4 regions of the Paenibacillus sp. FSL R5-0914 genome follow, and region 3 is predicted to be linked to each of the others. Evidence: riboswitches for the same ligand, from Rfam matches in the RefSeq annotation. Region 3 holds a riboswitch; each other region holds the start of a gene.

Region 1 (7,901 bases), on a different contig from region 3:
AAGGAAGGCACAGCGGCACACCGGTGCGTGGATCTGGAACAATATCTGCCTCAATTCCAAACACTTCCCGCAGTACATCTGGTGTCATAACTTCAGTAGGTGAGCCTTCACTAACCACAGTACCGGATTTAATAGCTACCATATGCTGTGCATAACGAGTAGCATGATTCAAATCATGCACGACCATGATAATGGTACGGCCTTCTTCCTCATTCAGCTTTTGCAGAAGCTGTAGAACTTCAAGCTGGTGAGCCATATCTAGAAATGTTGTTGGTTCGTCCAAAAATAGAATGTCAGTTTCTTGCGCCAATGCCATAGCGATCCAAGCGCGCTGACGTTGTCCTCCAGATAAGCGGTCAATCGGACGGTCATGGAAAGGCTCCATACCTGTAACAGTGATTGCGTTGGAGATAATGCTGCGATCCTCTGCTGTCATTGTGCCAAATCCTTTTTGATGCGGGAAACGGCCATAGCTGACAAGTTCAGAGACCGTTAGTCCGTCTGGAGCCGTTGGGTTTTGCGGTAAGATCGCAAGCTGACGAGCTACCTCTTTCGTTGAGAAGTTATGGATCGATTTGCCGTCCAGCATTACGCTGCCGCTCTTAGGCTTCATGATCCGGGCCATTGTTTTAAGAATTGTAGATTTACCAGAACCGTTAGCGCCCACTAGTGCGGTTATTTTTCCCGTAGGGATAGTTAAGTTCAACCCTTTAACAATTGTAGCCTCTGCATACCCAATACTTAACTCTTCTGTGTTCAAACGTTCTGACATGTTAACAACTCCTTAAAAGTTTTATGGAGCTATGCTCCTAGAATGAACTACATAGTAAAACTCGCTTCGTACGCATTATGCTTTCGATTTGGCGAGTAAATATAAAAAGTAAGGTGCACCAATGATCGCAACCACGATGCCTGTTGGAACTTCTGCAGGCTGTAACACCCATCTGCCGATAGTATCAGCAGTAATCATAAGAAGCGCCCCTGTCAACGCACTAGCGGGCAATAATACCTGATGACGGGGTCCCACAAGCTTGCGGGCAAGATGTGGTGCAATTAGGCCGACAAAGCCAATTCCTCCACTTACAGCAACGCAGGAGCCGGCAAGCGCAACTGCTGTCACTAGAAGGAGAATACGCTCCTTCTCCACTCGCATTCCAAGTCCTACTGAAGTATGGTCCCCTAGATTCAATACATTAAGAATACGGGCTTTATAGAAGGCGAACGGTAACAGAATCGCTATCCAAGGTAGCAGAGCAAGGACGAATCTCCAATCGCCACCCCATATTTTCCCGGCGATCCAAGTCGCTACAAACTGATAATTATTAGGATCAAGCCGAAGTGCCAACACCAGCTGGCAAGCGTTAATTCCGGCAGCGACTGCAATCCCGATAAGGATCAACCTTGTTGGAGATAGACCATCTGCTTTTCTATAAGCAAGAATATAGATTAAAGCGGCGGTTAAGCTAGCCCCTCCAAGCGCTAAGAGCGGCAAGACAAATACCGGAGCTGCTGTTGTAGCCGGAAAAAACGAGATAAAAATGATTACCGCAAAACCAGCACCCGCACTTATGCCTAGCGTAGCCGGTTCAGCAAGTGCATTTCTTGCGAGACTTTGTAAAATACAGCCTGACACTGCAAAGCCCGCTCCAACCAACAATGAAATTACGATGCGAGGTAATCTGAAATCAAATAAAATAAGCTTTTGCTGATGAGTTCCATCACCCAGCAGTGTATGTAATACCTCCCGTGGGGATAGACGCATAAATCCTGTATTCATACTGACAATAAAAACAACAACGATCAATATGGCAAGGAGTGATAACACTGTAATAGCACGTGTACGGCGTTCATTGTCATTGGGAGAAAGGGTTGTTCTGTGCATTACAGCTCCCCCTTCCGCTTACTCGCTAAGTAAATAAAGAAAGGTACACCGATGATGGCAATTAATGCGCCTAGCGGCGTCTCATAAGGGGCATTTATCATTCTAGCGGCGATATCCGCAAAGATGATCAATAAGCTTCCAAGAACTGCCGAGCAAGGAATGATCCAGCGATAATCTACTCCAACGAAATAACGTGCTACATGTGGAATAATTAGTCCTACAAAAGCAATCGGGCCAACCATTGAGACTGCACTTCCGGCAAGAACTACTACAACAATCATACATGCCAACTGTACTAATCTTGTCCGCTGCCCCAGACCAACTGCAACTTCTCTTCCTAAGCTGAGCAAGGTGACTGACCGCGATAACATCATCGCTGCGATTAGTGCCACGAACACCCAAGGGAAGATAATCTTGATCTGAGTCCAGCTTGCCCCACCCATTCCGCCAGCCAACCAGAAGGCTATATCCTGGGATAAGTTAAAAAGAATAGCTATGCCCTGACTAACAGCAACCAGTAGTGCACTAACCGCGGAACCTGCCAGCGTCAAACGTAAAGGGGTAAGGCCATTAAAAGATAGCGACCCGATTCCAAATACGATAAAAGACGCTATAGCAGCACCTATAAAACAAAACAACATAAGTGAAGTAAATGAGATCGAAGGTGCAAAAGCAAAAACTATGGCCAGCGCTACACCTGCTCCCGCATTCAAGCCTAACAGACCTGAATCCGCAAGAGGGTTCCTTGTCATCCCCTGCATGATTGCCCCTGCTACTGCGAAGCAAGCACCGACCAAAGCACCTGCTATCGCGCGTGGAAATCGCAGTTCTCTTATCACCTGATGTTTTTGTACATCTGGATTGAAATGAAATATTGCTTCCCATACCGTAGCTAGCTTGATATCTGCCGCACCCACTGAGACCGAAAGTGCCAGTCCAAAGGCAATGGCAGCGAGTCCAATCACTAGAATACCCATTGCAGCTGCCGGTCGGGTATGTATAGCTTTTTGTGTATCATTTTTATTACGATGTGCGAAATCTGAGGGTGAAACCATGAGTCGTCTCCTTAATCGATAGTTACAATGGTCTATATGATAACAACAATCATTCTCATTATCGCAAAAAAAATTAGGTTGTACAATTGTAGGAGTTATTTTTCAGTAATACAGGAATGGTTTATAAAAAAATGGTGCAGATCTAAGTATCCTAAGATACTTGATCTGCACGCCCTTCCTCACCCAAATGATCAGTCTCATTCATGGTGAATTACGACTCTTTATTTCACAAAACTTTTTAACACATCGTCAATAATTTTGCCACCAGCGTTAGCACCACTGTATAGCCAACTGCTTGTTGAGCTCATTTCATGTACATTACCAGCTTTTACAGCCGGGATTCCTTTCCAAATTGCACTGTCCAGAATCTCCGAACCCTCAGTCTTATCACTATTTACAAGGATAATATGATCTGCTGTCAGCTCAGAAAGCTTCTCTAGCGAAATTGGATTCCAAGTAGCTCTTGTACCAACAGGAATTTCTGTTACTAAGTTAGGCAGCTTTACACCAAGGTCTGTATATAATACAGCACCACTGCTGCGGGTTTCGTCTACAATATAGAAGTTCTTTTGTACCAACCATAAAATCGCCACGGACTCATCTCCAATAGCTCCTTTAAGCTTTTCTTTCGCTGCAGCCGCCTTGTCTTCATAATCTTTAATGGCTTTCTCTGCTTCAGGTGTCTTGTTCAGAATTTCACCAATCTTGAGTAGCGATTTACGCCAATCTTGATTTAGCTTATCCCCAATCACATAAGTCGGTGCAATCTTATTCAGTTGGTCATAGATACCATTCTGTACAGATGACTCCGATGGGATGAGGATAAGATCCGGAGCGAAGCTGGTTACTGCCTCGAGCGGAAGATCGTAGCTGATCGTAGGAACATCCTTCAATTCAGTGGACAGATAATCTTGAATACCATTAGTCACGGACCATTGCGCTACTGGAGTCACACCTAGAGTTACCAAAGCATCCTCCAAATAAGAACCCAGTACACGTTGTGGATTAGCTGGAATCGTTACTTCATGTCCCATTGCATCCGTTAACGTCTTAGCAGCTGCAGGAGCTTCTGTAGCTTCAGCAGTAGGTGCCGTCGCTTTGTCTGTTCCTGCGTTTGAAGCGTTACCGGGATTATTATTACCGCAAGCGGATAAGAATAGCACCATCACCATTAATCCGATCATCGTTAATTTCATGCTTCCAAATCTTATTCTGTTAAACAAAAACATTAAATACCCTCCTAGTGTGTACATCCTATGTTATTCAAAGGTGTTGACTACCTCAGTCTCACTTTTAAATGATATTGATTCTCATTCTCTATGTCAACATATAAATTTTAAATTTTGTGGATTTGTAATAATTTCCTTCTCAAAAATACAAAAAAAGGCTATATTCCGAACGTTCCGGATATAGCCTCTCCTTAATGATCCATTATTTATTCAAATGATATGGGACAGTCGCAACTACAACATCTTTTGAATTCATTAGATACGAACGGATTAAAAAGCTGGTCTGATTATGAAGTACAGCTTGCCACCAATGCTTAGTTATAAACTGTGGAATCAGAATCGTGATATGATCCGTCGCTGCGGTCTTCCACTCAACAGTATCAATAAATTTCACTAACGGACGAATAATACTGCGATATCTGGAACGAAGTACAATCAGGCGTACACCCGGATTCCATTCCTCCCACCGTTGCTCCATTTTTTGAATGTCCTCTTCATCAAAGCCAACATACACGGCTACAACATTATCCGTTAGAGACTTGGCATAGCTGATGGAATGTAGTACAGCACGTGTTACACCCGCAACAGGAACAACAACTGTACTGCCTTTAATCAAAGGTTTATCTGTACTCGGGCATATACGAAGCTGATCTGCAGTGTTCAAATAGTGCTTGTGAATCCGGTGGAACACGAACATTACAGCAGGTAAGAAAATGAAAGCCATCCATACGCTTGAGAATTTAGTGATGATAAAAATAAGAGTAATCGTCAATGTAGTCAGCATACCGATGGTATTTACAACAAATCTTTTTTTCCATCCCGCTGGTTTTGTTTTAAACCAATGAACCATCATTCCTAGCTGTGACAATGTGAAAGGAATGAATACACCAACCGCATAAAGTGGAATCAAGCTTTCTGTATTTCCGTGGAATGCAGCTACAAGCACAGCAGACAGAACACCTAGAAAAATAATACCATTAGAGAAACCTAGACGGTCTCCACGAACCATAAAAGCATGTGGCATATATTTATCTTTTGCAAACATAAATGCGAGCAGCGGGAACGCTGAGTAAGCTGTATTAGCTGCCAAGAACAAAATTACTGCTGTGATACCTTGAATGAAAAAATATAAGGTTCCGCGGCCAAAGGTCGATTCAGCGATCTGTGAAACAACCGTTGCCTTTTCATCAGGCACTATGCCGTACCAATACGCCAGTAGTGTGATACCTGTAAACATAAATCCAAGTATAACCCCCATAACCATTAAGGTCTTGGCTGCGTTCTTTTCAGCTGGTGCTTTAAAGTTTGGAATGGCATTAGATACAGCCTCTACACCCGTAAGTGCCGAACAGCCAGAACTGAAGGCTTTTAATAGTAGAAACAAACTAACATTAGAAACAGCAGAGCCAATTTCAGGGACATTCGCATGTACGCCACCTGCTGCATATTTAATAATACCGGAGATAATCAACACTACAATCGACACTACAAACAAATACACTGGGATTGCGATGAATGAAGCTGATTCTGTAACTCCGCGAAGATTAATCAAAGTAAGTAAAATAATAACTGATACTGCAATAAGAACGGTGTGATTATGAAGACTTGGAAAAGCCGATGTGATCGCATCCGTCCCTGCCGACGCACTAACAGCTACGGTCAGAATGTAATCCACTAACAAAGACCCTCCTGCTAAGAGCCCTGTCGGAACACCAAGATTACTCTTGGCAACGATGTAAGCTCCGCCTCCCTGAGGATAAGCGTAAATCGTCTGCCGATAGGATAAAATCAGGATGGCCAGCAGGCCCAATACGGCTAATGCAATTGGCAGGGAATACCAGATGGCAGTAAACCCCGCAGCCACCAGTACAATCAAAATTTGTTCCGTTCCGTAGGCTACAGACGAGAGCGCATCAGAAGACAGGACAGCCAGTGCTTTAACCTTGGATAACTTTTCATGATCGAGTTCGTTCGACTTCATCGGACGCCCGATCAATAGTCGTTTTACCTTGCTTACCATGGTGGATACAGTTCCTTTCTTTGGGAGCTGAAACGGAATTTCCGCGCGCTGTTTTCATTGGTGGATTTCATAAATGCAGACACTAAAAATAGCATACGGAAATGATCCGCATGCTATGCATGGTCATTATCCCACCTTTGCTTACGAGGTTAGCTGGCGGATTCGGGCTGTGGTTTAGCCCTACGGTATAAGTCTAATCGACCCATTCCGATTCACCCCATTGGCACATATGCCAAGTTTGGTTCCCCCGTTTTTCCTAAGAAAATTCAGCGCATATTCAACTTCTCACAAGGTCTAATATTAGTCTACAAAGCGTATACAGTAAAGCGTTGAAAAAAATGAAAAAAGAATGAAAAAACATCCAGTAAGCGCAAATACAGCGTCTTATTGGATGCTCTCTTTCATTCTCTTCAATTATCCCTCTGGATCGTGTTTTTAATCACTTTTCACATTTTTTCGGATCCTTTAAAATTAAAAAATCAAAATCCTAAACTTTCCTCTGTATCTAACTCCATCACTTCTTCTTCCTTGCGTCCGTACCAAAGTAAAATGCTAATTAAAGCAAAAGCGATTAATGCAAGGAAAGGAATCGTAATGAATCCAAAAAAGTTCAAGTAATCCTTATTACAAGGAACACCAATTGTACAAGGAAGCACTTTACTTAACGCAGGAATCTTCTGCTCCGCATAATGATAGATCGAGATACTGCCACCAATCAAGCTTAGTGGAAGTACATATGGGATAATCCTTTTATCCCCTCGAAAGGTTGCAATTCCCAAGAGGAATAACTGAGGATACATAAAAATTCGCTGGAACCAGCAAAGCTTACAAGGTTCATATTTCAATACTTCGCTCAGATACAAGCTACCAGCAACAGCAACTAAAGAGACGAACCAGGCCAGATACAGGCAGTTACGCTTGCAAAAAGATAGGAACTTTGTCACTTTGCCTCCACAGCTTTTGCGGCGTCGTTAATTTCAGTTGAAATCGCTTCAATGTTAAATGGATCCGTAGTCATTACTCCATTGATATAAAGGGATGGTGTAGTCGTCACCCCAGCTTCACTAGCTAACTGCATACCCTTATTCAGCTCATCTGCATACGTACGATCCTTAATATCTTTACGAAGCAGTTCGTAATCGATAGCTAACTTCTCTTTCTCCGCAAGGCTTACTAAGAAATCTTCAGTCGCCCATTCTTCGCTCTCATCACCTTGCTGAGCATATACAGCATCATAGAACTTCCAGAATTCATCATTATTCTGATGGTAAACAGATAATGCAGCAAGTGAGGCAGTTTCAGAGTCTGGACCAACGAAAGCCATATTTACAAAGTAGAGCGCTGCTTTTCCCTCGTTGACAAAATCTTGAACAATTTTCGGTTTAACTGAAGTTGCAAACTGGGAACACGCTGGACATTTTAAGTCTCCAAATTCAACAATTTTAACAGGTGCATCCTCTTTACCGACTCTAGGTAGCTCACTGTAATTGAATGCTACTGGTTCTCCCGAAGTGGCATTTTTTGCGGCATCTTTCGAAGCTAACATAAACAATCCAACAAAAATGATGACTACTAAAGCTATTGAACTAATAATTAAAATTCTCGTCTTCTGCTTTTGCTGCTCCTGTTCTACCCGCCGTTTCTCTTGTTTGCTAAGCTGGGGAACGCTTGTACTTTTATTAGGTTTACTCAAGGAGAGTTCCTTTCTGTCCTCT
Region 2 (7,901 bases), 500 kb from region 3:
TCATCCTTTAGGGAACTGATGGCCGCCCATGCCGTAAGCTCCGCTTCGGATTCATTTCCGACTGGTACAAATTCACTCGCCATCCGGTTCCCAAAGGTAATCGTACCGGTCTTATCTAGGATCATCGTATTAATATCGCCGGCAGCCTCAACTGCCTTACCCGACATGGCGAGTACATTAAACTGGGTCACCCGGTCCATACCCGCTATTCCGATTGCGGAGAGTAGCCCCCCGATTGTTGTCGGAATCAGACAGACCAACAAGGCGATCATGACGGGAATATCAAGATCAACACCTAGATAAGTTGCAATCGGCCGCAAAGTCACTACTACAATCAAGAAAATCAGCGTCAGACTGATCAAAAGCGTATTTAGCGCGATTTCATTAGGTGTCTTCTGACGTTTCGCCCCTTCAACGAGGGAAATCATCCGATCTAGAAACGACTCACCAGGATCACTAGTAATTCTGACTTTGATCTCATCACTGACGACCCGTGTACCGCCTGTAACGGAGCCAAAGTCCCCACCAGCCTCCTTGATTACAGGTGCGGATTCACCTGTAATCGCTGATTCATCTACGGAAGCTAGCCCTTCAATCACCTCACCGTCACCAGGGATGAGTTCTCCCTGACTGATAATGACGATATCTCCTTTACGCAGCTCGGAGGAAGAGACTGTCTTCACCGACCCTCCAACCAGTTTGTTGGCAGTGATATCTTGTTTCGTTTTCTTAAGCGAATCAGCTTGGGCTTTACCGCGGCCTTCCGCCAGTGCTTCAGCGAAGTTCGCAAACAGCACTGTAAATAGCAGAATGAACAACACTGTGATATTGAACCCTATCGATTGCTCTGCATTAAAATATCCAGGAGCCAGCACCATGAGGAGGACAATGATCGTACCGACCTCTACCACGAACATGACTGGATTTTTGATTAGCGTTACTGGGTTAAGCTTTATAAAGCTATCCTTTACAGCGCTTAGGAGTATGGGTCCCGTCAGCAGCTTTTTTCTTTTTACAGTACTCATCTTATTCTCCCTCTTCCTACCGTAAGGTTAGATATTCTGCAATGGGGCCGAGTACAATGACCGGCAGGAACGTCAACGCACCGATAATCACTACTGTACCAATCAGAATTCCCGTAAACAGTCCATTGTCTGTGCGGAACGTGCCAATCGTCTCAGGAACCGGCTTCTTCTGAAGCAAAGAACCTGCTACCGCCAACATTGCGATAATAGAAACATAACGACCTAGCAGCATGACAATCCCGGTTGTAACATTCCAGAAGGTTGTGTTGTCCGCAAGTCCTTCAAATCCTGAGCCATTGTTCGCGGCAGAAGAGACATATTCATATAACACTTGGCTGAGTCCATGGAATCCAGTGTTCGTAATCGCCCCTTGCCCCAAATCGGTCAGGAACGCAGCTGCAGTTGGCACAAGGATAATGAACGGATGCACAAGGATCGCAATGGCAATCAGCTTCATCTCCTTGGCCTCTATCTTCCGTCCGAGGAACTCCGGTGTCCTCCCGACCATCAGACCGCACAGGAAGACACCCAGAATCGCATACATCAGCATATTGATCAGTCCGACACCTTTACCACCGAAGACATTGTTGAGCATCATCAGTGCAAGAGGCGTAATGCCTCCCAGCGGCGTCAGCGTATCATGCATATTGTTAACACTACCTGTCGTAGCTGCGGTTGTTACTGAAGTAAACAAGGAAGACTGCGGTATGCCGAAGCGCACCTCTTTACCTTCCATGCTACCTTGTGAAGATTCGATTCCTAGTGCATTGATCGCCGGATTACCTTTTGATTCAGCATAGAAGTTTAGGCTTAATAGCAGAACAAACAAGGTCATCATTGCGGTAAAAATTACCCAGCCCTGACGTTTGTTCTTGGCAAACAATCCGTACATATAAGGGAGCGAAGCTGGCAGCATCCACATAGAGAGAATCTCCAGAACGTTCGTAAGTGGATTAGGGTTCTCAAAAGGATGGGATGAATTGGCCCCGAAGAAGCCGCCACCATTCGTGCCCAGATGTTTGATCGATTCCAAAGAAGCTACTGGACCGATAGCAATTTGTTGTGTTTGGCCCTCTAGTGTAGTGACTTCAAGTGATGGCTTGAGCGTTTGTGGCACATGCAGTCCTACCAGCACCAATGAAACTAACAAAGCTAGCGGAATGAACACACGAATATGTGCTTTGACGAAATCCTCGAAGAAGTTCCCGACTGATTTCCGTCCCGTGATTCCTCTGACAAAGGCAACCGCAACAGAAAATCCGCTCGCTGCAGATGTGAACATCATCATCGTGATGACAGCCATTTGTGAAAAATACGAAAGCCCCGTCTCCCCGCTATAATGCTGCAGGTTCGTATTGGTCATAAAGCTGATCACTGTATTAAATGAAAGCGTCTGTTCCATATCCGCAATTCCATTCGGATTTAGCGGTAAACCCCGCTGCAATCGAAGAAAGATATAGCTGAAAGTAACCAGTACGATATTCGTTAAAACAAAGCTGAGCGCGTACTTCTTCCAGGACATACCGTCCCGTTTTTTCAGGCCGATCAGCTTATAAATTCCTTTTTCCATGCCTCCAAACCATCGATCCGTACGGTTCGGTTCATTAGAAAATACATAATATAAATACGTGCCCATCGGCTTAACCAGCAAGATAAGAATTACGATTACAGCAACTATTTGCAAAATGCCCATGAATGCCCCTCCTTAAAATTTCTCCGGATGAATCAATGCGTAAACCAGATATACAAACAACAGTAGGGTAACAGCGATTACTAGAATCACAACTTATCCCTCCCTGTATCCTCAACTACACCTGCGCACCAGCGCATAAATCCATAAAACAACCCGTAAATTACAGCTAACGAAGCTACCATATACAGATCCATCATATCTCCCGCACTCCTTCTTTTATCCTTGATGAGGTGATTTATCGATTAGAAAATCAGCATCACCACTGTGGGAATAGATTACATAACTTGCACCAAGTCTTTTATAGACCAATCTAGGATTTATTGAGCTTGTGATTACAAAAATCGGCTGCGTCGTCCAAGTGCGGCACATCTGAATGTAGCGGCAGCATAACGTAAAGCTGCTCTCGAACAGATATACCCGTCCTACCGGGAACGGCGGGCGAAACCAAGTATTCTGATGGCGGGTATCAACTAGAACGACTTGTTCAATCCCCATCTCTTCGAGTAGGGCCTTCTCAGGCAAGTTGTTGGTCAATCCGGCCATCTTAATGCCTCTGAATTTTAGAAGCTTAATAAAATGTTCGCCTGCCTTCGTTGGCGCACATACCAGTACATATTCATTCTGATCTGTCATCTCTTATTCTCCTCAAATGCTTTGCTTGTAAGATCAGAGCTTGATCACCCTGATCTTGAAAGAAAAGCTACCGCTAATGATGAATATAACGACCTCTTCGTGAGGTTTTCCATAAATGCTTTGCTTAAAAAAGCACAGCAAAAAGCCACAAAGGATTCTCCTCTGTGGCTCGCTAGCGGTCACATTGCACTCATCCTCTCTCCATACGCTTACGAGGTTAGCTGTCGGATTCGGGCGGTGAGAGTCGCCCTACCTGTATAGATGCGAGCTCACTCGCACCTTCTACAGGATTCACCCCATAACCGGCTTCCGACTCTCACATCGTCTGCCGATTGTTGGTTCCCCCGCTTTCCTTATCGGAAATTAAGCGGATCAAATATTCGATTGTTGTTGAAACAGGAGTAATCATACCCTTATGCAGGAAGAATTGTAAAACCTGATTGATGCCAAAATAATGCAAATTAAAAACTATTTTCGCGTTGGATAGCGCTTACTTGATATCCAATCTCTCTATATCTCTTGTTTACTCGAGTTTTAATCCATTAGCGAAAAGCGGGCATACCATGTGATTTTATTCACCACAAATGTAGAAATCTCAAAAAATCGCCTTTATAGGTAAGAAAACAAGAAGTCGAGATTAAGCGAGGAAGAAGCCCGATAACTCGCAATAAATACCTATTTGGTTCCCTTTTCCGTCGTAGTAGGCAGGATTTGGTTTAAATTGCGCTCAAAAGAACACTTTCTGTTTTTACAGAAACACCTTGAAAAGAGTATGATTCGGGTTGAATCTATTTCACGAAATACATTCAACGCTGAGTTCCTGCATTTGCAGGGAACGGGGGAACCATCAGGCCACATGGCCTACTTGGGGTGAATCCGAAGGAGACTGTTCAAGTCTCACATAGGTAGGGCGACTCTCACCGTCCGAATCCGACAGCTAACCTCGTAAGCGTAAAGAGAGAGACCCTTGATCCGCCACGCTTTGGCACAGGTGTGTGTATACCTGTATTCCAAAACCGCAGCAGAGGTCCTCCTCTTGCTGCGGTTTTTGCGTTACCTGAATCTATAGGGTGATAGCATGCTGGACGGGGTGAAAGGAATGAAACACTATTATTGGGGAACTCAGCAAGGGCTACTTGAGCCGATAAGTCTAAATTATGTTTGCTTTGGAGCGTTGTGGTTCGAAGAGGATCATCACAGAACTATTGTCGGCTATGCTTTTGGTCAGAAGCAGATTGAATCACTTCGCCATTTCAGCAGCCCATCTACCTGTGAATACTGTATGGACCGAACAATTATATACGAAATATATAAAAGTATCCGAGAAAAGCAACAGCTGCAGGATTGGTCAGCACACCAACGTTTTCCGTGGCTCACCGCTTTTAAGGAACCGTGGAAAGATGTTGCAGTCGGTTGGTACGTAATGAGATCCCGCAACACCTTTCCCTTACATTTATCCGTTATACGCAAACAGAAATTCAGACTATGGCTGGAGCATGCCGCAGTCTGTGAGAATGAAGCTGAAATGCTCGCCTGTATAGAGAAGGCTAATGACATTCACCATGTAGATCTTAAGCTTTTGGAAACCTAAGGAGGAGAAAACTGTCATGGACCAGCGAAGACTATCTCGCATAGAAGTATTCGTCTTTGATTCACCTGAGCCTATTCATTATGGAATGGAGGCTGATCAAGGCAGCCGTTATGGCATCCTGAAACTTACCTGTAAAGGAGGTAGCAGCTGGGGGGCATGTCTTATCTCTGCCAATACCAAAACTTTCGATCTTATTAAATGGAGTTCTTTTCTCAGAATGATATACCATTGCCGGCTAGAGGAAGCGATAGATAAAGTACGTACCCATGGTTCAGAGTGGGATCAGACTCAGTTTGAGCTAGTACAAGGTGCTTTACAGGATTTAAAAGCCAAGCTGCAGGGCAAATCCTTGGCAGGGCACATTGAACAAGGTCGTCTGTACAGAGCTGTCGCTGGTGGGAGAGATTCCAAAGGAGGGCGGCTATATTATAAACCATCCAGTGTTGCGCTTCAAAAACATAGTTATCCAGAACCTGATACCGCCGAGCTTATCAACAAATCCATTTCTTACTTTTCTATATTATAGGTTCATCCCATAAACAATTCTGAAAGGATCGTGTTTATCATGCCTGACCCCTTACCTGCCGAATCCCCCCGTAGAACTATATTTGCAGAGTGTGTTCAGAAGTGTACGAATGATATCTATATGCTCAGTTCCATGTTGTTACAACAATCAGCAGAAGCTGAGGAGGTTACTATCCGTACTTTTAAAGAGCTTCATAAAATATTCCGTCAAAAAAGCTTCGACAGCCAGCTATTCTCTGTCGAAGCTTACCGCTCTTGTATCCGACAATGCGCCGATTATTACGCACGCCGCTCTCTCCTGTCTGCCAAGGCATTGCCTTGGGAGGAACAGCTTATAAAAACGATGTGGTATGGCCTAAAGCTATCTTTACCTCAAATAAGCATCATCCTGCAAAAGAGTGTTCCTGTACTAAAAGCGCAGCTTAGGCGTGTGCGGGAGCAACTGACTGCTCCAGAGGATTTGCTGCCTAGTGGTAATCTATCCGTTGTCTAATCCCTCAAAAGGAAAGACATTTGAGTGTACGGAGCATATATTGGACTCAGGAGCCCTGGAGTCCGCAACTATCTTCCAAATAACTTTTACGATACGTACACAAAAAATAAAAAAGCCACGGCATCTGCCGCGGCTTCCTTATCTCCTACTATTACGCTTTACTCTTACGCGCCTTACCGTACATCCACAATCCCGCAATCATCCCCACCATGGCAATCCCAGTCAATACACCCTGAGTGAAATCCATTAAAGCGGACCCATTGGTCGAGAGCATTCTACTAACCGTAGCCAGAGATACCGAACTCATTAAAAGCATCATATTGTATTGTTCACTTTTAGTCATGATTACCACTCCTTAAAAGTTTATATGAAGCCACTTAGATCTTGTAAGCCTTCATCGCTTTTCTGATCTCTTTAATACTTGGACGTTTGCCGTACATCAATACGCCTGTGCGATAGATCTTGGCAGCCAACCATCCAAAGATGAACGTGGTAACAAGCAGGATGGCTAATGATACAATAACTTGCCAGATCGCTACTTCACCAACACCAATTCGGAGCAGCATGGTCAATGGAGAGGTGAAAGGCACATAACTCGCTACCTTAACCAGCAGAGTATCCGCATTAGAAATACTGAACAGTGGAACATAGAATGCTACGAAGCCTAACATCATAATCGGCATAACCGCTTGGCCAAGATCCTCTGTACGGCTGACAATCGAACCTACAGCTGCATACATCAAGGCATAGAGGAAATAACCTAGTACATAAAGAACAATTCCATAAAGCAACAAGTTAATATTAAGCTGGCCTAAATCCAGGTCTAAATCTTTCAAAATCGTTGCATTATGCGGAAGCTTAAGATTGACAACTACCGCTGCGATAATGACGCCAATTTGTAATAATCCTACTAAGAAGACACCGATAACTTTACCAAACATTTGCGCTAAAGGTGAGGCACTTGTAATCAGAATCTCCATGATCCGTGAGCTCTTCTCTGAAGTAATCTCAGCTGCGATCATATTACCGGTCATCATGATAGACATGAAGAACAGCATAAGCATGGCGTATACAATGACGTAATTAATAGGTGGAGCGGATTCCTGCGACGCATCCTTATCTCCCGCAGTCCCATCAGGGTTGAGCTGCTGAGTAGCTATCTGTACCGGTGTTGACATAGCAGCAATCTGCTCCTGCGTCAGCTTGTCGCCAACGATGAACTGGGTGTTGGCCTGCTGAAGGGCATTTTGGAGATAGATTTGCACATCGCCCTTCAATTCACCATTTTCACTATGATAAGTAACGGGTGGAAGTCCTTCGCCAGTAGGTTCTGCAAAAGTAACGTACCCCTCTACAGTCCCTTCATCTAAAGCTTTCTTTAGCTCCGCATCGTCGGCAGAAGTATATTGCACAACTTTTGCCTGCGGCATTCCCTCAGGTGAAGTATATGCCTTCAACAACTCTGCAGCCTGATTTCCCTCTTCCGCGATCACAGCAATTTGAGTCTCTGCGTTTGTTTTAGAATCACCCTTAAACTGATCGATGATGTACGGAAGATTCATCCCAATGCTGAGCAGCAACACTAGAATTAACGTAGTAATCATGAATGATTTCGTTCTTACTTTATTTTTAAAGGTAAAGCCAATAATTGTTCCCATCTTATTCATGAGATTCACCCACCGCTCTGATAAAGATTTGATTTAACGTTGGTTCCTTAATTTCAAAATGCTCCACTTCACCCTGCGCCATCGCCTGCTGTAGGATACGTTGTGCTGCGCCGATCTCACTGATGGACAACAGATAACCTCGCTCCTGTCGCTGTACTGCTGTTACACCTGCAATTGATTCTAGACCGGTCACTTCGTTATCCGTACGCAACAATACTTGTTCACGAGGATATCCACTCTTAATCGTACGAATATCGCCCTGCACGACAGTATT
Region 3 (7,901 bases):
TCGAATTTTTTATATTAAACGATAACACCATCATACTCAGGAAGTACACCTCGACAGAATGTACGTTTTGCAGAAGCCACGACCATGTCACCTACTATAAAGAGCAATTTATTTGCAGTAGCTGTCTAAAAGAAATTGCCGACCCTGAACGCATGTCTCAAGTGCCTGAGGCGCGCCAAGATTTTGCAGGCGAAGTGTCAGAGCACAGCAGCACGATCCGGAAGACGAAGACAGAGGATATGTGCCAACGCCTGGAGCGGGCCATAGAAGAACATCCATATGCCAATCAGAAAGAGCTTGCTGAAATTCTTGGGATCAGTCAAGCTAGAGTAAGTCAACTCAAACGCAAACTTAGTACGGCAGGCAAATCGTAAACTAATTCATTGTGTTCAATTCAAAAAGGCTTCGACTCTCCTATTTCAGGATGTCGAAGCCTTTTTCTGTATCAGGTAACCTTGACCGGGTAATCGTTCCTACTCGGTCAGTGCAGCCTTAAGCTCATCGGAGGACGCAGTCCACCATGCCTCATTATGAGAGATCAAGAGGGATTTGAGGGCAGCTTTTTCAACTGTGCCAAGCCCTCCCACATCGATTTTGCGTTTTAGAGCAGCATCCAACTTATTGACATGCTCGGCGAGAATTTTCCAACCGCGACGTGCTTCCGTATCGATCCACATTTCACAGGCCGTTATTCCGCCATAGAATTGACTATCCTGTGTACGGTCCACTGCTACCCATACTACCCAAACCTGTCTACCGTTAGGTACATCTTCACGGTTCATGGAGAATTTAATCCCCTTTTCAACCTTACTCTTGGCATGCATGGCACCAATATCAATGACTGCTTCACCGCCATCAATAATGACAGGCGATACGTTATTGAGCTCTATAGAGCCCGCTCCAAAGCCTTTATGTTTACTTTTGGCATTCACAATATTTAAGGCAATCTGTTTCTTGCCCTCCGGTTGTATGTTGTCCACGAGTGCACACCCTTCCTCTTACGAATAATTTAATTTTAGCTAATAATGCGGCGATTGCAAACATATACATCCCGTAGATGCTTGTCACGGGAGGAATCACACTATGAAGTCACTGTCATTAAGGTACATCATCATCTTTGCGACCCTGGCCACCCTCGTGCTATTAGGAGGCATATGGGTCTATTCGGGGGATAACTCCACATCTTCTGTTACTAGCTTTGTTTCAAAAGAGGCCAAGTCCTCAAGCGGCATAGCTCCTGCAGCTGCACCACAACAGACACTGCCTGAAAGCGCCCCCGTTCCAGCAGAAGAGGCATTAAGTCAACGAGTTGTCGAGTATCACATCGATGTTCAGCTTGTTCCTGATACAGAAACCTTAATCGCTTCTGAGACGGTAACCTGGACACACCCCGGTGTAAAACCGGTAAGTGATCTATATTTTCATATGTATCCAAATGCTTTTGCTTCATCAGATACTACCTTTATGAAGGAGTCCGGAGGAACGCTCAGAGGTGACACCATGCCAGAGAACGGCTTCGGAAGTATGACTTTAACCGATTTGCGCACAACAGAAGGAACATCACTAATGCAAAGAGTGCAATTTGTACAACCCGATGATGGTAACGTCAACGATAAGACACTCCTAAAGGTACATCTCCCACAGCCGGTTAATGGTGGAGAAAGTGTCACGCTTAAACTCCAGTACGAGGTCCAGCTCCCCAAAATATTTGCCCGTATGGGCGCATCAGGCAATTTCGTGATGGCTGGGCAATGGTTCCCTAAACTTAGTGTATACGAGCCTATGGGCACACGCGGGGTTAAGGAGGAAGGCTGGGATTTGCATCAGTACCACGGCACCTCTGAATTTTACAGCGATTTTGGCATCTTTAATGTAACGATTGCGGTTCCTTCCGACTACACGGTAGCTGCGACCGGATTTCCTGTGAAGAATGCCAAGCTAAAGCAAGATCAGAAAATATATCAGTTCTACGCTGACGATGTCCATGACTTTGCGTGGGCGGCATCCCCTGATTTTACAGTAGCCGAAGAAGCCTTCTCTACGCCAGAAGTGCCTGGTGTACGGATTAAGGTGTATCTCGATCCATTACACAAAGACTTAAAGGAACGATACCTTCAGGCCGCTAAGGCAGCTCTGACCTACTTCAGCAAATGGTATGGTCCTTATCCCTACTCGACTCTGTCTATTATCGTTCCGCCTAAGGAGGGGAATGGGGCTGGAGGAATGGAGTATCCAACACTCATTACAGCGTTTGGAGCCACAGACTCTTCTCCTGACACCTCACTTGAAAGAACCGTCGTTCATGAAATTGGCCATCAATACTTTTACGGCATGGTAGCCAGCAATGAATTCGAAGAGGCTTGGCTAGATGAAAGCTTCACTTCTTATGCTGAAGACAGACTCATGGAGCAAGAATATGGCATCAAAACGAATCTCCCTCTTCAGTCCAGCTTGGTGACCAAATCAGAGACGCTAAATTTAGAAACATGGAAATATGCCGGGGCAGAATCCTATAGCCGGAATGTGTATATTCGCGGAAAGCTAGTACTTAAGGATATTGAACGCCAAGTAGGCACTAAGGCAATGAACAGCATCATGTCCACTTACGCACGTAAATTCCGTTTCCAGCACCCCACTACGTCTGATTTTCAAAAAGTCATTGAGAAGGTAACCAAAAAATCATGGCTGCCTTATTTCGAAGATTATATTTATGGTGGTGGTGCTCCTGATTTCTCAGTAGATACGATTACGATTAAAAAGAATGGCAACAGCGATGCTCAGAGCTATGAATCCATAGTAAAGATTACAAACAAAGGGAGCCATTACGTTGACGTTCCCATTAAATTCACATTCGCCGATGGCTCTGCTACAGAGCGGGTCTGGAGCGGTGAAGGAGCAGAGACTACCTTCCAATTGTTAAGTGATAAGCTTCTGCTCTCTGCTGAGGTTGATCCTGAGCATACCATTCTGTTAGAAAACAAACATCTTAATAACTTCAGACTGGCGGAAATAGAGCCCAAAACGCTCTCCCGCTGGACATTAAGTGTAACTAAACTAGTTGAAACCGTGCTCGGAACTCTTGTCTGGTGAGGTGAATGATTGTGAGAACATCGATAACCCGCGGCTGGCAAAGCATGAAGGAGCAATTTTATATTCTGATTCTGCTCTTCATCTACCGACTGCTCTGGGGCTACTTTATGTACGGCTTCATCCGATCTGCTATCGTTCCAATTCTACTACGTTATCCAGATAAAGACGCTGGAGGCAGCGGAATGGGCAGACTACTCTATTATGTCGAAGGGCAGTTCAGCTTGAACACAGATCCTGCGATACGTACTTGGTTATGGATGTTCCTAGGGCTTGTTGTCTTACGACTGCTACTCTCCCCCTTCATAAGGGCAGGATTACTGCATGAACTCCATCAGGAGCGAAAAGGAGAGCGTGGCCTGTTCTTTTTTCCCGGTATGAAGCTTTATGGATTTCCAGTGTTTATCTTCAGTCTAATCGAATGGGTGCTGGCTCTACTTCCGTTATACTGGCTTGCTCCAAAAATGTACGGGCTATTCTTGTCCTCCTTTCTGAACTACTCTTTGTTACTTCATCTAGTTCCATACGTATTGGCATGGCTTATATACATCTTTATCGTGCGCCTGTTCCTTCTATATATGCAGTTTGGTTATACCAGCGGCACGGGGATGTTCTCTTCCTTATTCATTTGCTTGAAGTCGCTGATTCCGGCAATAGGAATTTCAATCATACTTGGTGCAGCAGGCCTGATCCTTTTGCTAGTGTGCGGACTAACGGGTATCTTCTGTCCTGGCCTACCAGCACTTCTTATTCGTCAACTTTCATCACTGCCCTCAACACTCTTCAAAATGTGGGGAATTTCAGCTCAATATCATCTATGGCAAAGTAAAGCATTTCCACAATAATTTGAAGCATTACAGAACATAATATAAGAGTCCCGGTTCCTGAATCAGGAGCTGGGACTCTTTCGCGTTATAGACAAATTATGAGGATTTGCAAAATCGTAAAGACTTTGTTACAATAAGTCCTGTTCCATTGGTAACAAGTTTGTAATCATTTGAAACGATTTCTACATAACTTCATGTATTTGTCGTAGTCATGTCGATAAGTCACTATCTGGTGCATAAAACGCCGAATTCCTTGCACCGGGAAGTGGGGGAACCATATTTTGGGTGAATTGATCTCGCTTTGCAGTGATCATAGGGGAACCTTCTACCGAATCCTTAAGCTAACCTCACAGGCATTGGAAGGGGTACAATTTTTTTGAAGAATTTAAGAAAAGCATGCGTCGCTGCGGCGCTAGGACTTGTGATGGCGTTCTCTATTGGTGGAGGAAGTGCCTTTGCAGATTCTAAGATGGACAGTGTTATTTCAAAGACAATTGGAGTTGCCTATAAAACCGGAGGCACTAGCACTGCCGGGTTTGACTGTTCTGGATTTACTACGTATGTATTCAAGAAGGTGGGTCTTTCTTTGCCCCGTACTTCAAAAGCTCAATATAATGTCGGAACTCCTGTAGCCAAAAGCAAATTGCGTTCAGGTGACCTAGTTTTCTTTAACACATTGGGCAACGGCGTATCCCATGTCGGCATTTATGTTGGAAACGGAAAATTCGCACAATCATCATCTTCATATGGCGTGACCATCACTTCACTTAGCCAGTCCTACTGGGCCAATCGCTACGTTGGTGCTAAAAGAGTAATGAGTACTTCCTCATATCAAGCTATAGCCTACGATTAATACTTCCCCACAACTATAACCTCACAATTACATTATATAGACCTGGGTTTGATTATTCACTTAATCGAATCCAGGTTTTCTTTTGCCTTATTATATTCTTTACACCTCTAGAACGGACTTTAAACACTTTTATTTGATAAAAATTTCAATAAATATAAAAATTAGTTTAATATTATCGCTTACATATGCATTTTGTCTTTAAAAAAACGAATTTTTCTGCATGATTATGTTAAAAACGATTGCCAAGCGGCACTCTGTTTGTTACAATAACTGCAGTAAGATTTTAGTAACATTTTTGTAATCATTAAGTTGTTATTTACAAAGGTTTTGTCATGTATTGATTACAAGCTATTCCTAATCAACAGTATCAGCCGAGTTTCCTAACTATTAGGAAAACGGGGGAACCAACTTTGGGTGAATTGACCTCCATTTTTAGAGGGGTCATAGGGGACCTTCAACCGAACCCTTAAGCTAACCTCGTAGGCATCCGGAAGGGGTATAAACTTTTGAAGAAGAAGCTAGCAGCAGCAGTACTTAGCTTTTCCATTATTTTCACCATCGGAGCAGGAAGCGCTTTCGCGGATTCCAAAATGGATAAAGTGATCGACAAGACCATCGGAACTAAGTACGTATCCGGCGGCATCTCCACAAATGGATTTGATTGCTCCGGATTTACAATGTATGTATTTGATAAAATTGGTATAAACCTACCACACCAATCAGGTTCCCAGTATCAAATGGGTACTGCTATCTCCCAAGATGATTTAAGATCTGGAGATCTTGTATTCTTCAATACAAGTGGTAAGGGTGTCTCCCATGTCGGTATTTATGTCGGTGAAGGCAAGTTTGCACACGCATCTTCCTCACGCGGTGTAACGATTAGCTCCCTGAGTGATAGCTACTACGTGAAACGCTACATCGGTGCTAAACGAATTATGAGCACAGATGCTTATCATTCTGTTGCTTCTGAGACAGAAGATAATGATGATGTTCAATAAGTAAATCGTACATAGGCTCTTTTCCAAGATGTTGATTCTTGGGGAAGAGCTTGTTTTTTGTCTTATTTAGTATTTACCCCTCTCAGAATTTGTAAAACAATAATCTTCATAAATTTCTGAGTCGACCATGCCTCTTTTTGTATATAATTAGTTACAAGCATAAACGCCTTCGATGTCCTTATAAGGACCATAAGTATTTTAAGCTAGAAATATAAGACATTTTAAGTCCCCCCCCGTGAAAGGAGGTCCTTGACCTTATGATAAATCCCTCTGTTACTTTTCATGTAGCGCCTATGGAGACCAGTCACGCGGAAGAGATTTGCAACTGGGATTACACTGCCCCTTATAATATTTACGGCTGGATGCCGTGGGAGCAAATGCAGGCTCTTGGAATCGAGTTCGGTGACCCGCAGCTACGGAATGAGCAATATGTCTCCATATTAAATGGGCAAGGGATTTTGTGTGGATTCGCGCAGTTGTTTCCAATGGAAGGTGTTGTTCGCTTGGGGATTGGTATGCGCCCTGATCTATGCGGTCAAGGTCTAGGAAAAATATTCATGGATGCAATCGTGCAAGCAGCCTTGCTTCGTTATCCTGAGCGTGAGATTGATCTAGAGGTATTGACCTGGAACCAGCGGGCGATCCGAACTTACCAAAAGTGTGGATTTACGATTACCGATACGTATGAACGCCTAACCCCCACAGGAAACAAACCTTTTTATTGCATGGTCTATGATAAATAATATTAAATTCCATATTTTTCAATGATTTGATGGCATTATCGTTCATTTTTTTGTCACAAACCCTATGATAACGCTTCACCTTGAGCTATAATGTAGGGAGCAGCTTACATAGAAGGGACGAACTGGGATGCAGAAATGGATCATGAGCGGTTTGTTTTTTGCCGCCTGTGCCTTTGCGGTAGTACTTATGTTTACACTTCCAGGTAAAGAAGAGGTAGCTGAACAGAATAAGCCGACGATGCCGGAAGTCCAATTGGATGCGGCAAAGGCCGAAGCAACCGTGAAAGCCAGCTGTATCACCTGTCACGGCGATCAGCTTCAAGGTGGAGTTGGACCCAGTCTTCAAAATGAAGGCGGTCAGCATGATGCTGAAGAAATCTACAGTATCGTCACTAAAGGACGAGGTCAAATGCCTTCCTTTAAAGAAAAGCTAGCCCCTGAGGAGATTGCAAACGTCGCCCTCTGGCTCTCAGAGAAAAAGTAACAGTAACTACTACCTAAGCAACTAAAAACGCCCGTGCCAGAAGATAGTTCACTATCTGCGCACGGGCGTTTATTTATGAGTTTAGGTGACACTAACGATTTTTCTCAAAGGCTTCATTAAATTCATGTGCCTCTCGAATATCTAGAGCTGTAATACCGTCTTCCTCATTTGATTTCAGTCGTAAAGTCACTATCTTATAATCAATCGTAATATGTGGATGGTGATCAAAGGCTTCTGAAATGGTGGCTACTTCATCAACGAAAGCAATACCCTTCATATATTGGCTGAACATATATTTTCGCACCATGGTATTCTCTTCCAGCTTCCAACCTTCCAGCTTGCTGATCTGCTCACGCAGTTCTTCTTCGGTAAATAACAATTCGTTTCCTCCCTTACTAAAAATTGCAGTAAAATCCGCAGGTCCCTTTACTCGTCTTATTCGTTAAACAAAACATCCCTTAGCTTCTGAGGTCCAAGGGATGTGCCAGGATAAAGGCAATATTTTCGATTAAATGTATTCAAGAATCCCAGCGATTATAACTCGGCTACACCAATTTTAACACGGGCTACTAACTACGGGCAAATTACGCCCCGCCGCCGCCTCTTCTTAAATCAAAACAACAGAGGCTAAATCCTCTTCTCCGACTAAAATATTAATGCGGTGAGTGTCCTTATCGTAGATGATAACGCCGCTCCCCACCTCAATCATAGGTTCATTACCCAGCGCGAAGAAAAGATCCTCAGCCAGTGCCTCCCATACCTCCATCTTGGATTCCTGCGGCAATTCTTGCCACTCTTCCGGATCCATTTCAAAAAATAAGTACCCATCGGAAATTCTTCCGACAGCCTCAGTCAAATCCGTTAGGATTTCACCGTAATCTCTACCATGCTTTACACCCACATGTATCA
Region 4 (7,901 bases), 1.1 Mb from region 3:
CACGGGCAGGGGATGACTACTATTTGGTTTGTAGCTCCTTTGAATATTTTCCTGGGGTACCTATCTTTCACAGCCAGGACTTAATTCATTGGACACAAATTGGTCATGTGCTCAATCGTGTAAGTCAGCTAGATACACGTAAAAGTAAAAGCTCTGGAGGTATATTTGCACCAACGATCCGATATCATGAAGGAACGTTTTACATGATAACGACCGAAATACACGGGAAGGGAAATTTCTATGTTACGGCTACGGACCCAGCGGGTCCGTGGTCAGATCCAATCATTATTCCTTATGGAGGCATTGACCCTTCTCTAATGTTTGATGAGGATGGAAAGGTATATGTAACCACCCAGCAGGGAGCAGATTATGATTCCCACGCTATTCAATATGAGATAGACATTGCTACAGGAGCAGCATTAACAGAACCTGTTGTCATCTGGACTGGGGATGGTGGACCTTGGACGGAAGGACCACATTTGTACAAAATTAACGGAATGTATTATATCATGTCTGCTTCAGGCGGCACGGCAAAGGAACACCGAGAAATTATCGGTCGTTCTTCCTCCCCTTACGGTCCTTTTGAAAGATTAGAGCAACCGATATTGACCCATCGCGGGACTGATAGTCCCATTCAGTATCTAGGACATGCTGATCTGATCGAAGATCGTAACGGGGATTGGTGGGCCGTATTCCTTGGAGTACGTCTAGTAGATTCCAAGTATACAGTGCTAGGAAGAGAGACCTTTCTTGCCCCTGTAACGTGGAATGAAGACGGATGGCCGATGATTGATAATAACGAAGATATCGTAGGAGTGGATATGAAGGTTCCGCGTGTACCGGGTCAATCACCAAAGCCTGCGCTAAGCGGAAGGTATGACTTTGAAGACGATGTATTACCGTTCGCAATGACCTTTCTTCGTAATCCCGCTGAGGCAAGCTGGTCTCTAAATGAACGCCCGGGATGGTTATCTCTTCGGGGTCAATCTAAGGGTCTCAGTGATATAGGACAGGTGGCCTTTATAGGAAGAAGACAGCAGCATACTTCAGCAGAATGGAGTACATTACTGGATTTTAACCCTACCGTGGACGGTGAAGAGGCTGGACTTTGTGCTAGATTGGATGAGCATGCACATTATGAGGTTGGCTTGGTGCAAAAAGATGGCCACAGAGTCATTGCAGCACAATTAACTATTGATGGAATAACCCGTGTAGAAGCAGAAGTACCAATTACAGCTGAGCGAATTTATCTGAAAATACAGGCGGAGCTTACCGAATATACCTTATTGTTCTCCTTGGATGGGCAGGAATGGAATAAGCTATCTACAGCGGCAGCATACCCATTATCCCCACAGGCCGTAAAAGGAAATGGATTTACAGGTGTTCTTATCGGTTTATATGCGACAGGTCATGGTAAAGTAGCTGAGGTACCTGCCCACTTTGATTGGTTCGATTATCGGTCATAATGAATAGCGTTTGTTAGGAGGGAACTTGTTGAGACAAGCTAGTGATTTTACAGAGCCTGCACTAAAGACAGTGTTCGCAGAGGATTTCAAGATTGGCGCAGCCGTCAACCCATTAACTATCCAATCACAGGAGCATTTGCTTGCTTATCATTTCAACAGTATTACCGCTGAGAACGAGATGAAATTTGAAAGTCTGCATCCACTTGAGGACACTTATAACTTTAGGGCAGCAGACCAGCTGGTTGCCTTCGCCAGGGAACATCATATGGCGATGCGCGGACATACCTTGATTTGGCACAACCAGACAACGGACTGGCTGTTTGAGGATAAGGGCGGAGGACCTGTAAGCAAAGAGATTCTGCTTGCACGAGTTAAATCACATATTCAGACCGTTGTAGGACGTTATAAGGAAGAAATTTATGCTTGGGATGTTGTAAACGAGGTAATCGCTGATGAGGGAGAAGAACTTCTTCGCCAGTCGAAGTGGCTCGACATTGTTGGCCCAGACTTTATCGCCAAAGCGTTTGAATTCGCACATGAAGCCGATCCAAAGGCTTTGTTGTTCTACAATGACTATAACGAATCCCATCCATTAAAGCGTGACAAAATCTATAAACTGGTGAAGTCGCTATTGGAACAAGGCGTGCCGATCCATGGCGTCGGATTGCAGGCACACTGGAATTTATACGATCCTAGTCTGGAGGATATTCGTGCAGCGATTGAAAAATATGCATCTTTAGGACTTCAGCTCCAACTGACAGAGCTGGATGTATCCATGTTCCGTTTCGATGATAGACGAATGGACTTAAAGGCAGTACCTGCTGAGCTGCTCGAGCTTCAAGCAGATCGATATGAAGCGATGTTCGCACTGCTGAGAGAATACCGGGACGTGATTAGTTCGGTCACGTTCTGGGGAGCAGCGGATGACTATACCTGGCTGGATGATTTCCCTGTTCGTGGGCGGAAGAACTGGCCGTTCCTATTCGATGAAGGGCATAAGCCGAAGCCAGCTTTCCATCGAATTATCACCTCTGCCACGAAATCATAGAGTGGGCAAGCTGCTCAAATAATGAACTGTGAACCCGTCCTTATATCGATTAAGGGCGGGTTATTTATAAGTTGATAGATTAGTAGTATGGATCTCAAAGGGCGGATTAAAGTGAGCGTGACAATTAGAACGATTCTGGAAGATTTAATAGGAGCCATGGAACAGATAGATGGGACTGTGGATACTCTTAAGCCGGGGAATCCGGAAATGGTGATTACAGGTATGGTTACGGCATTTTGCGCTACGCAATATGTTGTGGAACGAGCGGTTGCTATGAACGCCAATTTGTTGATCACACATGAAGGTGTGTTTTACAGTCATCATGAGACGAGCAAGTGGTTAGAGGCTGACCCTGTGTCTCGCGCGAAACGGAGTTTGATTGAGCGTTCTGAACTGGCTATTTTTCGTTATCATGATTATTGGCATCGGCATCAACCGGATGGGATCATGGTGGGCTTGCTACGAGAGCTTGAATGGTCAGCCTATGTGGTTGAGCAGCAATCCACTGCTACAATCCTATCGATTCCAGCTATGACGGTAAGTGAAGCGGCTCTGTATATAAAAAGAAAGCTAGGCATCTCCTATGTACGTGCTGCCGGAGACCTATCCCAGACATGCAGACAAGTGGGGATATTAGTAGGTTACAGAGGAGGTGGGACGATGGCTATTCCTCTTTTTAATCAGCATAATCTTGATTTAATTATTGCTGGCGAGGGCCCCGAATGGGAAACTCCAGAATATGTGAGGGATGCTGTCCACCAAGGCAGATCAAAAGCGCTGATTATGTTAGGTCATGCGGAAAGTGAAGCTCCAGGAATGAAATATTTAGCTGAAGTTCTGGCACAGAAATACCCAATGATTCCTACTTATTTTATTGCTGAACAACCGGTCTATCAGCTGGTTTAATTCGTATAAACCGAAATGAAGAATAAATTTGCATATTATGGAGAAAATGATTGGAAACCAGGTCACTGAGAAAGGAGTGTTTCAATGGAAATTCCTTTGGAGGCTGATGAAGTGTTAAGTCGTATCAAAAAGCTTCAAATCGATGGAAGCTCGATCAGCAAAAAACAAGTGAAGCAAAGCGATCCTGATCTTATGAGAAGTGCGCTGTTCTTTTTTCCGAGCTGGGAGCATGCATTGAAAAACGCCGATCTGTTGTAGCCATATGATTGTATAACGAAGCCGAGTGGTTCAGGGATTGATCTCTGATGGCCGCTCGGCTTTTTTTAGATATATTGAGTAAACAAGAGCAAAAGAAAGAGAAAACGAAGTGTATGCTCAATATGAAATGAAAAGCATGGCTTTCAACATTATTTTGCCCACGGCTCAACTTTACAAGAAACCTTACACGGAGTATGATTCATCACATAACTGACAATTACATAAGAAGTCCGCTTAATTTCCGTTAAGGAAAGCGGGGGAACCAACAACTGGGAACCAGTGTAACAATCGGTACTAGTTATGGGGTGAATCCTGTTCCAGGTGCAGAAATGCATCCATGCAGGTAGGGCAACTCTCACTGCCCGAATCCGACAGCTAACCTCGTAAGCGTATGGAGAGAGGATGAATGGCGTATTTGATGATGAATAGCCACAGAGAATCCCTCTGTGGTTTTTTGCTGCGTTAAAAAGCAGATATAGTTGTAGAACCTATCTATGAAAGAGGTGTTAACTTTGCCTATTGCTAAACTGAATGGAACTTCGCTCTATTACGAAATCAATGGAACAGGGGCTCCGGTTGTGTTTATCCATGGACATGGATTAACACATAGTATGTTCAAGCCACAATTGGAGTATTTTTCTGATAAATATAAAGTGATTCTGTGTGATTTACGGGGGAATGGCAAATCAGGTGAATTACTGCAGGCCCCAAACGAGATTATTGAAACCCAATGTCTAGATATAATTATGCTATTGAATGATTTGGGTATTCGTGAGGCTGTTTTTGTTGGGAGTGCCTATGGGGGGCTCGTCGTTCAGCATATTGCGAAACAATACCCAGAGCGAGTAAAAGCGATTGTTGTCGCGGATAGCTTTTGTAGAAGTCAGGCGTCAACGATAATTGGTAAAATCCAGCTTATGGCTGCTTATTGTAGCTGGTTAATGTATTACGCTCCAAGTGAGCTTGTACTGCCTTCGATTCGTATGATGTACCGGGAACGCTGGAATCTGGCTTATAACGAGATTAGAAGAGGACTTCTCGATAAACGTCCACGGGAATTGTATCGGCAAAGGCTGGCTACGAGCCATGTGGATTACACTAGATGCTTAAAGTCTTTTAAGCGTCCCGCCTTATGTATTGTAGGTGACTTTAGTGAATTTGGAGTTAATTGTATGAAGGATATGGTGTCTCAGCTGCCACATGCTCAGTTAGTGATCATCCCTAACGCATTAGATCCTAGTAATCTGTGTCAGCCGGAGAAATTTAATGCTATACTTCAGCGGTTTTTGGAGAAACAGCAGGAAACTCAGCAGATTAGTTGATCTTAGTGGTAAGTGAGAAATGAGGGGCGTCCCATAGCCGGGGAGTATGTACTGGCTACGGGGCGTTCTTCTGTATGTCTGTATTTTGTACAATGCTGTCTACTGATGTAAGATTAAAGATATTCGAGATTAACTATCTAAAGGAGCTGAGTCATGATGTCTCAAGCCGAAACCATAAAATTGACCTCATTATCTTCAAAAGGGGGCTGCGGCTGCAAAATCGGTCCCGCCGATCTCATGCAGGTTATTCGCAGTCTACCACCAACCGTTCCTAATCCGGATCTACTTGTAGGTTTGGATACCAGTGATGACGCTGGGGTATATCGATTAAGTGATGATCTGGCGTTAGTGCAAACTGTTGATTTTTTCACGCCGATCGTGGACGACCCTTATTCCTTTGGGCAAATTGCAGCAGCTAATGCGTTAAGTGATATTTATGCTATGGGCGGCAAGCCGCTTACAGTGCTTAATATTGTGGCCTTCCCTATTTCTGTTTTGGACAAAAGCATTCTCGGTGACATTTTGCGCGGTGCAGCAGATAAAGTGCAGGAAGCAGGAGCAACGCTTGTGGGCGGACATTCCATCGACGATAAAGAGCCTAAATTTGGATTGGCCGTTACGGGCCTTGTGCATCCGGACAAAGTAAGAACGAATGCAGGTGCGCAGGCAGGAGACAAGCTGATTTTGACTAAACCTATCGGTGTGGGCATCTTAACGACTTCTATTAAAAAGGATCAGCTATCCACAGAAGAAACTACACGCCTTACGACAGTCATGTCTACATTGAATAAAAAAGCGGCTGAAATCATGGAGCCCTATGATGTACATGCTTGTACAGATGTTACCGGATTCGGGTTGCTTGGACATGCCTCGGAAATGGCAAAAGGGAGCAATCACGGACTGATTATTCGTCAAGGCAATGTACCGATGCTGCCAAGAGTAAGAGAGCTCGCGGAGCAGGGCTTTGTTCCAGGCGGCACTAAGAATAACTTTGCTCATTTGGAGGGCAGTATTCTTTATCCGGAAGAGATGGACCAATTAAGCCGCTATATTCTGTGTGATGCTGTGACTTCCGGTGGATTGCTGATCTCTGTTGCTCCTGAACAAAGTGAGGATTTGCTAAAAGAGTTAGTAGATGCAGGTGTAGAAGCAGCATTGATCGGAGAGGTAACGGAAGAGCATCCGGGTCTGATTGCAGTTATAGCTGCGCAATAACGCTGGAGTTCAGCTTAGAGGCGACCTAAGAAGTTAGCCACCAGAGGAGAGAGCGCATTGTTTCAGGATATTACATTGGAAGAACTAAGAGTGTTAAAGAATAAGAAGCAGATCACCGTTATCGACGTTCGATCTCCTTCTGAATATAAAGATGCAACGCTGCCGGATAGCTTGAATATTCCCTTTTTTGATGATGAGGAACGGGCTGAAGTAGGTACGTTGTATAAACAGACAAGTGTGCAGGCTGCGAAAGAACGCGGTTTGGAGATTGCTGCTGCGAAGCTACCTTCCTTTGTCAAAGAATTTGCTGCGATTCAAGGGGACAAGGCTGTATTCTGCTGGAGGGGAGGTATGCGCAGCCGTACAACTGCGACCGTACTTTCTTTAATGGATATTCACGCTTACCGATTGATTGGCGGCTATAAAGCTTACCGTAAATGGGTACTCGATGAACTGGAGTCCTATGAATTCAAGGCGAAGCCTTATGTCATTCATGGAAATACGGGTACAGGTAAAACAAACCTGCTGCACCGCCTGAAGGCACAGAGCTATCCTGTTTTGGATTTGGAAGGAATGGCAGGTCACCGCGGTTCTATCTTTGGCGAGATCGGACTTCATGCAAACAATCAAAAAACGTTCGATAGTCTTCTTATGGAGGAATTAATTAAGCTTGGGGATGCTCCTTATGTACTGTTTGAAGCGGAGAGCAAAAAGATTGGGAAGGTCGTAATGCCCCCATTCATGGCCGAGCAGAAAGAGATTGGAACACAAATTTGGATTGAGATGCCACTACAAGCCAGAGTGCAGCAAATCCTTGAGGATTATCGACCAGAAGAATATAAAGAACAGTGCATTTCAGCATTTCGAAGTATCAAATCACGAATTCATATCCCCATTGCGGCGGAAATCGAGCGTTGCTTGCAAGCTGATATGTTCGGAGAGGCTGTTGCGCTGCTGTTAGAATACTACTATGATCCTAAATACGATTATACGTCTACTCAGTATGAAGGCATTGAGAGAGTTACCTTTAAGGTGAACAATTTGGATGAAGCTGAGGCTGCGGTAATCTCTTTTTTAAGTAATCAGAAGGTATAAGCTTTATGTATCGTAAAGTATGAGGGGTTTAGAGGAGGCTCGGCTTAACAAATGATCTATTTAGACTATAACGCTACAACACCTGTAGATAAGGAAGTAGCAGAGGTTATGATTCCTTATCTTTATGGTCATTTTGGCAATCCTTCAAGCAGTCATTCTTTGGGACAAAAAGCTAAAGTCGGAATCGAGCGAGCAAGAACACAGGTGGCTAATTTCCTGAATTGTACGCCGGGTGAGGTGCTTTTTACAAGCGGGGGCAGCGAGTCGAATAATACCGTTATCAAGGGCGTCGCCCAAACGTATCGACATAAAGGCAATCACATTATTGTGTCTGCTGTGGAGCATCCTGCGGTAATTAAACCGTGTCAGTATCTGGAGCAGTTGGGCTACACGATTACTTATGTACCTGTTGACGCGTATGGAACGGTGCAGGTAGATGATGTGAAAAATCAGCTTACAGACCAAACTATACTAGTCTCCATTATGCACTCTAATAACGAAACGGGCACGATTCAGCCGATCAAAGAAATAGCTGAGGTCTGCCATGAACGGGGTGTCCTTGTACATACCGATGCTTCGCAGTCCGCTGGA

Evidence for each region. A riboswitch is a leader RNA that binds a small molecule or an ion and turns the genes downstream of it on or off. The one in region 3 is predicted to bind cyclic di-AMP.
Region 1: linked by a shared signal. The riboswitch ahead of MKX60_RS21720 (APC family permease) and the one ahead of MKX60_RS03400 (C40 family peptidase) in region 3 are both predicted to bind cyclic di-AMP.
Region 2: linked by a shared signal. The riboswitch ahead of MKX60_RS01265 (hypothetical protein) and the one ahead of MKX60_RS03400 (C40 family peptidase) in region 3 are both predicted to bind cyclic di-AMP.
Region 4: linked by a shared signal. The riboswitch ahead of MKX60_RS08460 (alpha/beta fold hydrolase) and the one ahead of MKX60_RS03400 (C40 family peptidase) in region 3 are both predicted to bind cyclic di-AMP.

Annotation. Positions count from the first base shown of each region.
Region 1 covers NZ_JBBORH010000002.1:1,267,598-1,275,498, forward strand. The annotation lists gene MKX60_RS21700 (ABC transporter ATP-binding protein) at 1-772, opposite strand, end outside; gene MKX60_RS21705 (FecCD family ABC transporter permease) at 848-1,882, opposite strand; gene MKX60_RS21710 (FecCD family ABC transporter permease) at 1,882-2,937, opposite strand; gene MKX60_RS21715 (ABC transporter substrate-binding protein) at 3,159-4,166, opposite strand; gene MKX60_RS21720 (APC family permease) at 4,369-6,186, opposite strand; cyclic di-AMP (ydaO/yuaA leader) riboswitch at 6,310-6,468, opposite strand; gene MKX60_RS21725 (disulfide oxidoreductase) at 6,666-7,130, opposite strand; gene MKX60_RS21730 (DsbA family protein) at 7,127-7,879, opposite strand.
Region 2 covers NZ_JBBORH010000001.1:303,367-311,267, forward strand. The annotation lists gene kdpB (potassium-transporting ATPase subunit KdpB) at 1-1,025, opposite strand, end outside; gene kdpA (potassium-transporting ATPase subunit KdpA) at 1,042-2,718, opposite strand; gene kdpF (K(+)-transporting ATPase subunit F) at 2,731-2,808, opposite strand; gene MKX60_RS01265 (hypothetical protein) at 2,935-3,351, opposite strand; cyclic di-AMP (ydaO/yuaA leader) riboswitch at 3,542-3,731, opposite strand; cyclic di-AMP (ydaO/yuaA leader) riboswitch at 4,152-4,317, shown strand; gene MKX60_RS01270 (hypothetical protein) at 4,451-4,942, shown strand; gene MKX60_RS01275 (hypothetical protein) at 4,959-5,468, shown strand; gene MKX60_RS01280 (hypothetical protein) at 5,508-5,960, shown strand; gene MKX60_RS01285 (hypothetical protein) at 6,112-6,303, opposite strand; gene MKX60_RS01290 (ABC transporter permease) at 6,338-7,627, opposite strand; gene MKX60_RS01295 (ABC transporter ATP-binding protein) at 7,620-7,901, opposite strand, start outside.
Region 3 covers NZ_JBBORH010000001.1:799,346-807,246, forward strand. The annotation lists gene MKX60_RS03380 (AbrB/MazE/SpoVT family DNA-binding domain-containing protein) at 1-374, shown strand, start outside; gene MKX60_RS03385 (YwhD family protein) at 474-980, opposite strand; gene MKX60_RS03390 (M1 family metallopeptidase) at 1,084-3,090, shown strand; gene MKX60_RS03395 (hypothetical protein) at 3,102-3,932, shown strand; cyclic di-AMP (ydaO/yuaA leader) riboswitch at 4,147-4,285, shown strand; gene MKX60_RS03400 (C40 family peptidase) at 4,339-4,767, shown strand; cyclic di-AMP (ydaO/yuaA leader) riboswitch at 5,127-5,268, shown strand; gene MKX60_RS03405 (C40 family peptidase) at 5,274-5,765, shown strand; gene MKX60_RS03410 (GNAT family N-acetyltransferase) at 6,023-6,508, shown strand; gene MKX60_RS03415 (c-type cytochrome) at 6,636-6,992, shown strand; gene MKX60_RS03420 (4a-hydroxytetrahydrobiopterin dehydratase) at 7,084-7,371, opposite strand; gene MKX60_RS03425 (hypothetical protein) at 7,600-7,893, opposite strand.
Region 4 covers NZ_JBBORH010000001.1:1,901,456-1,909,356, forward strand. The annotation lists gene MKX60_RS08440 (glycoside hydrolase family 43 protein) at 1-1,466, shown strand, start outside; gene MKX60_RS08445 (endo-1,4-beta-xylanase) at 1,495-2,514, shown strand; gene MKX60_RS08450 (Nif3-like dinuclear metal center hexameric protein) at 2,626-3,420, shown strand; gene MKX60_RS08455 (hypothetical protein) at 3,505-3,678, shown strand; cyclic di-AMP (ydaO/yuaA leader) riboswitch at 3,900-4,084, shown strand; gene MKX60_RS08460 (alpha/beta fold hydrolase) at 4,191-5,000, shown strand; gene selD (selenide, water dikinase SelD) at 5,157-6,215, shown strand; gene mnmH (tRNA 2-selenouridine(34) synthase MnmH) at 6,273-7,310, shown strand; gene MKX60_RS08475 (cysteine desulfurase family protein) at 7,362-7,901, shown strand, end outside.